DNA from 2 places in the Pedobacter sp. KBW01 genome. Region 1 is predicted to be linked to the other one. Evidence: riboswitches for the same ligand, from Rfam matches in the RefSeq annotation. Region 1 holds a riboswitch; the other holds the start of a gene.
The links. Region 1 has a riboswitch for thiamine pyrophosphate ahead of thiS (sulfur carrier protein ThiS). Riboswitches for the same ligand answer to the same signal wherever they lie in the genome.
Positions count from the first base shown of each region.

Region 2: linked by a shared signal. The riboswitch ahead of DBR40_RS22290 (TonB-dependent receptor) and the one ahead of thiS (sulfur carrier protein ThiS) in region 1 are both predicted to bind thiamine pyrophosphate.

Region 1 is NZ_QAJQ01000016.1:31,078-35,299, reverse strand. It holds gene thiC (phosphomethylpyrimidine synthase ThiC) at 1-1,738, opposite strand, end outside; gene thiS (sulfur carrier protein ThiS) at 1,868-2,071, opposite strand; TPP riboswitch at 2,135-2,222, opposite strand; gene DBR40_RS17145 (leucine-rich repeat-containing protein kinase family protein) at 2,452-3,759, shown strand; gene DBR40_RS17140 (VOC family protein) at 3,794-4,219, opposite strand.
Region 2 is NZ_QAJQ01000027.1:16,933-21,154, reverse strand. It holds gene carB (carbamoyl-phosphate synthase large subunit) at 1-835, opposite strand, end outside; gene DBR40_RS22300 (carboxypeptidase regulatory-like domain-containing protein) at 1,048-1,365, opposite strand; gene DBR40_RS22295 (AAA family ATPase) at 1,804-2,340, shown strand; TPP riboswitch at 2,528-2,626, shown strand; gene DBR40_RS22290 (TonB-dependent receptor) at 2,683-4,222, shown strand, end outside.

The sequences.
Region 1 (4,222 bases):
CGCACATAGAACAGAAGTGGGCAATCTTAGCGCCTTCGGCCGGCAGGGTTTCATCGTGAAATTCCTTAGCGGTATCAGGATCAAGTGAAAGGTTAAACTGGTCTTCCCATCTAAATTCGAAACGTGCTTTACTTAAAGCGTTGTCGCGGTATTGCGCGCCCGGGTGGCCTTTGGCCAAATCAGCCGCATGGGCAGCAATTTTATAGGTAATTACCCCGTCTTTCACATCTTTTTTGTTCGGTAGGCCCAAATGTTCTTTAGGGGTTACATAGCAAAGCATGGCGGTTCCAAACCAACCAATCATGGCGGCGCCAATGGCCGAAGTAATGTGATCGTAACCCGGTGCAATATCTGTAGTTAAGGGGCCTAAGGTGTAAAAAGGCGCTTCCGAGCAGTGTTCGAGTTGTTTTTCCATGTTGGCCTTAATCAGGTGCATGGGTACGTGCCCGGGACCTTCAATAATGGTTTGTACATCGTGTTTCCAGGCAATTTTGGTTAGTTCTCCCAAAGTTTCGAGTTCCGAAAACTGCGCTTCATCATTTGCATCGGCAATACAGCCCGGTCTTAAACCATCGCCTAATGAGAACGCCACATCGTAAGCTTTCATAATTTCGCAGATTTCTTCGAAATGGGTGTAAAGGAAGTTTTCCTTGTGGTGTGCCAAACACCATTTGGCCATGATCGATCCGCCACGCGAAACAATACCGGTAATCCTTTTGGCTGTTAATGGCACATAACGAAGCAATACGCCGGCATGGATGGTAAAATAATCTACCCCCTGCTCTGCCTGCTCAATAAGCGTGTCGCGGAAGATTTCCCAGGTAAGGTCTTCTGCTTTCCCGTTTACTTTTTCTAATGCCTGATAAATAGGAACGGTACCAATAGGCACCGGCGAATTGCGGATAATCCATTCGCGGGTTTCGTGTATGTTTTTTCCTGTCGATAAATCCATAATTGTATCGGCGCCCCACCTACATGCCCAAACGGCCTTTTCTACCTCTTCTTCAATGGTTGAGGTAACTGCAGAGTTACCAATATTGGCATTGATCTTTACCAGGAAATTACGGCCGATAATCATCGGTTCCAGTTCGGGGTGATTAATGTTACATGGAATTACCGCACGGCCTGCGGCCACTTCTGCCCGTACAAATTCGGGGGTAATGTAGCCTTTTGGGGTATTGGCGCCAAAGCTGTTGCCCTGGTGCTGGTGGTTCATTACCTCGTGCTGGTTGCCAAGCTGTTCGTTTAAAATATCGATCTGCTGGTTTTCGCGGATGGCAATATATTCCATTTCGGCAGTTATAATGCCTTTTTTGGCGTAATGCATTTGCGATACATTGGCGCCTGCCTTTGCCTGATAAGGTTTATTGATATGGTTAAACCTTAAAATATCGAGTTTACTATCGGCCAGGCGCTGCTGTCCATATGCCGATGATAGCTGATCGAGCTGCGTTACATCCAGGCGGTCTTTTACCCATTGCTCGCGCAGGCGTGGCAAACCTTTCCTTACATCAATAACCGCGTTAGGATCGGTATAAGGGCCACTGGTATCGTACACCGTTACCGGCGGGTTTGGCTCGGTTAAACCAAATCCATTATGGATTTTAGTGTCGGTTAAGCGGATTTCGCGCATGGCCACATGTATATTGTGGATTTTGCCGGGCACAAATATTTTGGTAGATGCCGGAAACGGGCTGCGGCTGATTGCTTCGGCGTTAGGGGTTTTTTCTTGTTTCATATTAGAAGAGTGACTGAATGATTGAATGGGGAATAATTGAGTGATTGAATGACAGAATTGACGAATGAATGAAGGATTAATTGGACTGTATCTTCAATTAACTCATTTAAATCCAATCATTCGTCGATTTTATCCGCCCTGAGTAGCTTTAATGAGTATAATCTGATCGCCAGGCTGTAAGATATGCACAGGCCAGCTCGATTTCGGCACGATAGTTTGGTTAACGGCAATGGCCAGACCATTGGTTGCTGAAACTGCCAGATAATTAAGCATGCGTTCAATAGAACAGGCTTCGCCAAGAAAATGGTTTTGATTGTTTATAGTTACTTCCATGTTTAAAAAAAATTGGAAAAACTATAGAGATTGCCCCTAACAGGGTACGAAAAGACGGCAACAGATGTTGCACTCACTTTTCCCTTCGGCAGTACTAACTACATCAGGTTCGAAGGGTATTTCTCAGCACTAGGCACCCCTAAAGTTTTTTGTAAATATAGCGCTATAATTTACTAATGCAAATAAAAAATAAATCTGAGTCGGGCCGATGAAACTTATGATGAGCTTCTTATGATTGTATTATCAGTTTGAATTTATTGTTTGAAGAAAATAAACATAGATAAAATCTATTTTCTTTTATTTTAATATAGTTTCCGCTGTTTAGTGTTCATTTCCTTATATAGCGGTATCTTCGCGTGTAATTAAAATCGAAGTACATTATGGGGCAAACCTTATTACAACTGCAAAGCGGTGAACTTAATGGATCGGTATCGTTAAAATTAACTGAAAACCTGACCCACTTCCCTTTAGCCATATTTGACCTTGCCGATACACTGGAGGTACTGGATCTTTCGTTTAATAAGCTGTTTGCCTTGCCCGAAGATTTTGGCCGCTTAAAGAAATTACGGATTTTCTTTTGTTCTGAAAATCATTTTAAGGTGCTGCCTGAGGTACTGGCCGATTGCCCTCAGCTCGAAATTGTAGGTTTTAAGTCTAATCAGATCGAAACAGTGCCAGCCAAGGCATTAAACCCTAATCTCCGTTGGCTGATTTTAACCAATAACAACATCGCCACCTTACCTGATGAAATTAGCTTTTGCCCACGCATGGAAAAACTTATGCTGGCAGGAAACCGACTTGTGGCTTTGCCTGAAACGCTTAGCCGATGTAAAAACCTGGGTTTGTTGCGTATTGCGGCAAATAAGCTGCATGAGTTGCCACAATGGATAGCCACCATGCCTAAGTTAGCGTGGATTGCCTTTTCTGGTAATAATTTTAGTAAAACCCCTGCTGTTGAAAAACTTTCGGCCATCAACTGGCATGATCTGGAAATCAGCCATGTATTGGGCGAAGGCGCATCGGGTGTGATTTCGAAAGCCAACCGCACCATTAGTGATGAAATACAGGAGGTAGCGGTTAAGATTTTTAAAGGAGATGTAACCAGCGATGGGTTGCCGGAAGATGAAATGATGGCTTATATTGCTGCGGGTTTTCACCCCGGGCTGGTTAACCTGATTGGGCAGATTGCATTGCACCCTGAAGATAAAAAAGGTTTGGTGATGGAACTTATCCCGCATCATTTTTATAACCTGGGCAATCCGCCAAGTTTAGAGAGTTGTACACGCGATGTTTTTCCTGCTGATCGGGTACTGACTGAAAAACAGGTTTTAGGTATTGCAAGAATAATTGCTTCGCTGGCCAATCAGTTACACAGCGCAGGGATTATGCATGGCGATTTATACGCGCACAACACCTTGATTGATGATGAAGGAAGTGCTTTGTTCGGTGATTTTGGTGCAGCCAGTTTTTATAATCAGCTTAGCGCAAAACTGGTTTTTGCATTAGAACGCATTGAAGTGTTGGCCTATGGTTACCTGCTCGATGATTTACTGGCGTTGCACAGGCAATCTATTAGCAGAAAAGTTTTAGAAAGTATAGCTGCACTGAGGGATGCCTGTTTGGTGCCGGATGTGGCAAATCGCCCTGGCTTTCAAGATTTGGTAACAGAATTGAGTAAAATTGACTAGTCCCGCTTATATTTCTCAGGACTAGTCATATTTTTTAACCGTTGGTGGTAAAGTTAACCATCCACTGGATACCGAACCTGTCTTTAAAACTGCCAAAGTAATCGCCCCAGAACATATCAGCCATTGGCATTTCAATGGTTCCACCTGCTGAAAGACCATTAAACAACCTGTCGGCATCATCGCGACTTTCGGCTTGTAAATTAATGTACATGTTGTTTCCTTCTGTAAGTACATGGCCTGCAGATGGTACGCAATCAGAAGCCATTAAAATGGTGTGCCCGTTAATCGGTAGTGCCACATGCATTACACGGTTTTTTTCTGCCTCAGATAGTTTGTCGCTTTCAGGTGCATCGCCCATTCTCGCAAAAAAGGTAAACTCACCACCAAAAACAGATTTGTAGTGGTTAAAAGCTTCTTCGGCCTTGCCATCGAAGTTTAAATAAGGGTGCATTGCTGCCATAAT
Region 2 (4,222 bases), on a different contig from region 1:
TCATTTTAATCGCCTGGTTACGCATTTCCTGGTAACAACGGTCAGATAAAGTCATGGCCGGAGCAACAGTAATCGAATCACCAGTGTGGATACCCATCGGGTCGAAGTTTTCGATCGAGCAGATAATGATTACGTTATCGTTGCTATCTCTTAACAACTCTAACTCATACTCTTTCCAGCCTAAAACTGCTTTCTCTACCAAAACCTCGTGTGTTGGCGAAGCTTCTAAACCACGTTTAAGTGCAGCATCGAATTCTTCTTTTCTGTGCACAAAACCACCACCAGAACCACCTAAGGTATATGATGGGCGGATTACCAATGGAAAACCAATTTCCTGAGCGGCTTCTTTACCTTCTAAGAATGAGTTGGCAATTTTCGATTGAGCAACACCTACGCCTATATCAACCATTAACTGGCGGAAGGCTTCGCGGTTTTCTGTTTTCTCGATTGCATCAACATCAACCCCTACAACTTTAACACCGTATCTTTCCCAAACACCGCGTTCTTCTGCTTCTTTACAAAGATTAAGTGCTGTTTGGCCACCCATAGTTGGTAGCACGGCATCAATTTTAGGTAAACTTGCATCAGCAATATGCTCTTGCAAAATCTCTTCGATCGAATCAACTGTTAACGGACGAAGGTAAACATGGTCGCCGATAACTTTATCCGTCATAATAGTAGCCGGATTAGAGTTGATAATTGATACGGTAATCCCTTCTTCTTTTAAAGATAGGGCCGCTTGAGAACCCGAGTAATCAAATTCACAGGCTTGGCCAATAATAATTGGTCCAGATCCGATAATTAGTACTGAGCGAATGGAAGTGTCTTTAGGCATGATAAAGCTTAAACAATAATTAAAATTCTAAAGTATTGGTTCATTTAAGAACCTTAGAAAGCAACGAGATTTAGTGCTATTGCGAAGAAAAATCCCAACTGTTCTGTCGGGATGCAAAGATACATCTTTAGCGCGATTTTAAGCTGATTTTTTTAAAATAAAAAAGAGGCCTTTATTCTGCCTCTTTTTTATCTTTTCTTTTGTTAAAACACCTACTGTTGTAATTTAATTTCGCCTAAATCTGTAGTAGCACTATCTTTCACTGCCACCTTTTCAATAACAGCATCTTTGTACGGCGCGTTGGCCTGTATCCAAACTGTATAAACGCCTTCTTTAAGGTTAGAAAAGGTGAAAACTCCCTGGCTCAACTGTGCCTTTAAGGTATCGGTTCCGGCTACAAGTGAAACAGAAGCAGCAGCATCTGAAGGAGTGATTTTACCAATAATTCCGCCTAACTTAATATTTGTATAGGCGATTGCCCCCAGGGCAAAAACAATGAGCAGCGCTAATATTGCACATAACTTTTTCATTGGTTTAGTTTTTAATTTTCAACTGTCTAAAATAAATAACACCAATTAGTACAAATAGTTTTAAATAATGAACAGCCAAAATTCAAAACGTACTAATAATTATACACAATAGTAGTGCCGAAATATACAATTGTAATCTGAATGTTAATAAGTGTTAAAATAACACTAAGAAACTGCCCTCAGAAGTCAGAATTAAGTCACGAAGTTGTGATGTTCGCAATATTGGCAATAATGTTGTAATAAGTAGAACATATATGCGTTTTGTATATACTTTAGACAATGATCTAAAGCTTCCTCCGCGGATTAGTTACCCGCCATGAGGATTTCTTCATAAATAGTTTGTTTGGTTTATTATCCGGTTAGAGGAGCCCTCCTCAACCGGATTTTTTCTTTTAAGGCATTTTCTTTTACATTTGAACCTTGTCAGAATACATTTACGTGAATAAAAATATTAAAAAGATCGCCGTTGTTGGTCCCGAGAGTACAGGTAAATCAACACTGTCTCAATTATTGGCCAGGTACTATAAAGTTTCGTGGGTACCTGAGTACGCCCGCTATTATTGCGAAAACCTGGTTACAGATTATACCTTACAGGATGAGGAGAACATGTTTTATGGTCAGGTGGCACTCGAAGATGCTATCCTTGCCGTAACAGAAAGTGATTTTATTATTTGCGATACCACTTTTATAACGGTTAAAATATGGAGCGATGAAGTGCTGGGCAAAACCCCGCAATCGGTTTTGGATACCCTACCCAAAAGGCCCTACGATTTATATCTGTTAATGGATATTGATTTGCCCTGGCAAGATGATCCGCTGCGCGATTTCCCCAACCAACGCGAATACTTTATGGAAGTATGGCATAAAGAACTAAAAGCACTCGATGCAAATTATGTAGTAATTAGTGGCCTGGGCGATGATAGGTTGGCCAATGCTAAAAAAGCAGTTGACGATTTTTTAGCTGGATCAGCATAATAAATTTTCGAATATTGCGATTACGCCGTCAATTTTTTGAACTTTTAGCCCCATAATATCACAATATCCGCCCGAATTGCCAAATATTCCCTACATTTGCACCATCATTAGGGGTGCCTTGTTTAAATAAACACAAAAACAGGCTGAGAACATACCCATTGACTTGAATAACCAAATCAAAATATTCAATTTTCAAAAACTGAACATTGAAATTTGATTATTGGAATTTTAAAGTCATGCACCTGATCCGGGTAATGCCGGCGTAGGGATTGGAGTTATGGAAGTTTAACTAAAAATCGGGGAAACCCCTTTTTCCGGTTGGTTTAACTAAAAACAAGAACATTGAAAAATTTACTATTTGCAGCGCTTGTTGCAATATTGCCTTTCTTTGCATCGGCACAACTTGCTGTTACCGGCAAGGTAACGGACCAAAACCGTAATGCCCTACCTGGGGCCACCGTTAAAATAAAAAATAAGAAAACCATTGTATTGAGCGATGCAGGCGGAAACTTCACCCTATCAAACCTCGCTGATGGAAAATATACCTTTGTAGTGAGTTATGTTGGGTACAAAACTGAAGAAAAAACAGTAACCCTTTCGCAAAACAGTACGATAGATTTCTCTTTAACCGCGCAGAATTTTCTGGCCGATGAAGTGATTGTAAGGGCAACAAGGGCCACCGAAAAATCGGCAACTACTTATAAGAACATTGGCAAAGAAGAAATCCAGCAAAATAACTTTGGCCAGGATTTACCTTTTATTTTACAGAATACTCCAGGTGTGGTAGTTAATTCGGATGCAGGTGCTGGCGTTGGTTATACCGGAATCCGCATACGGGGAAGCGACAATAGCCGCATTAACGTAACGGTTAACGGTATTCCAATTAACGATAGCGAAAGTCAGGGAACATTTTACGTAAACATGCCCGATTTTGCTTCATCAGTTGATAATGTTCAGATTCAGCGAGGAGTAGGTACTTCGACCAATGGAGCCGGTGCTTTTGGTGCCAGCTTAAACATCCAGACTACCGCCAGCGAAACCGAACCTTATGCAGAAGTAAATAGCACTTATGGTAGTTTTGACACCTGGAAAAACACCGTAAAAGTTGGAACAGGCTTAATTAACAACCGTTTTAGTTTCGATGGCCGTTTATCGAGAATCAGTTCTGATGGCTATGTAGATCGTGGTTCATCTTTACTTAAATCTTATTTCCTTTCAGGTGCATACCATGGTAACAAGGATTTATTGCGCGTAAATGTTTTCTCTGGTAACGAAAAAACTTATCAGTCGTGGAATGGCATTCCGCAATCGCGTTTAGAAAATGATGTGGCTGGCATGAATGCCTATATAGCCCGGAATGAGCTTAGCGCGGAAGACGCAGCTAACCTGTTAAACTCAGGAAGAAGATATAACAGTTTCTTATACAATAACCAAACTGATAATTATGTTCAAAACCATTATCAGTTAATTTATGCGAGACAGTTCTCTGATCAGTTCTCATTTAACGGAGCGCTACACTATACCCAGGGCTCAGGCTACTACGAAGAATACCGTGTGCAGGATCAACTAAAAAATTACGGCTTAAATCCGGTTGTTATTGCCGGTGGTACGCCAATTACCAAAACAGATTTGATTCGCCGCCGCTGGTTAGATAACGACTTTTATGGCGTTACCTATGCGTTTAACTATGTTCCGCAAAAGAACCTCAACTTTACGCTTGGTGGTGCATATAACGAATATAAAGGTGCACACTTTGGACAGGTTATCTGGGCACAATATGCCTCAAACGGCAATATAGACAGGCATTATTATGATAACGATGGCTTTAAAACAGACTTCAACACCTATGCTAAGGTTAACTACAGCCCTATAGAATCGTTAA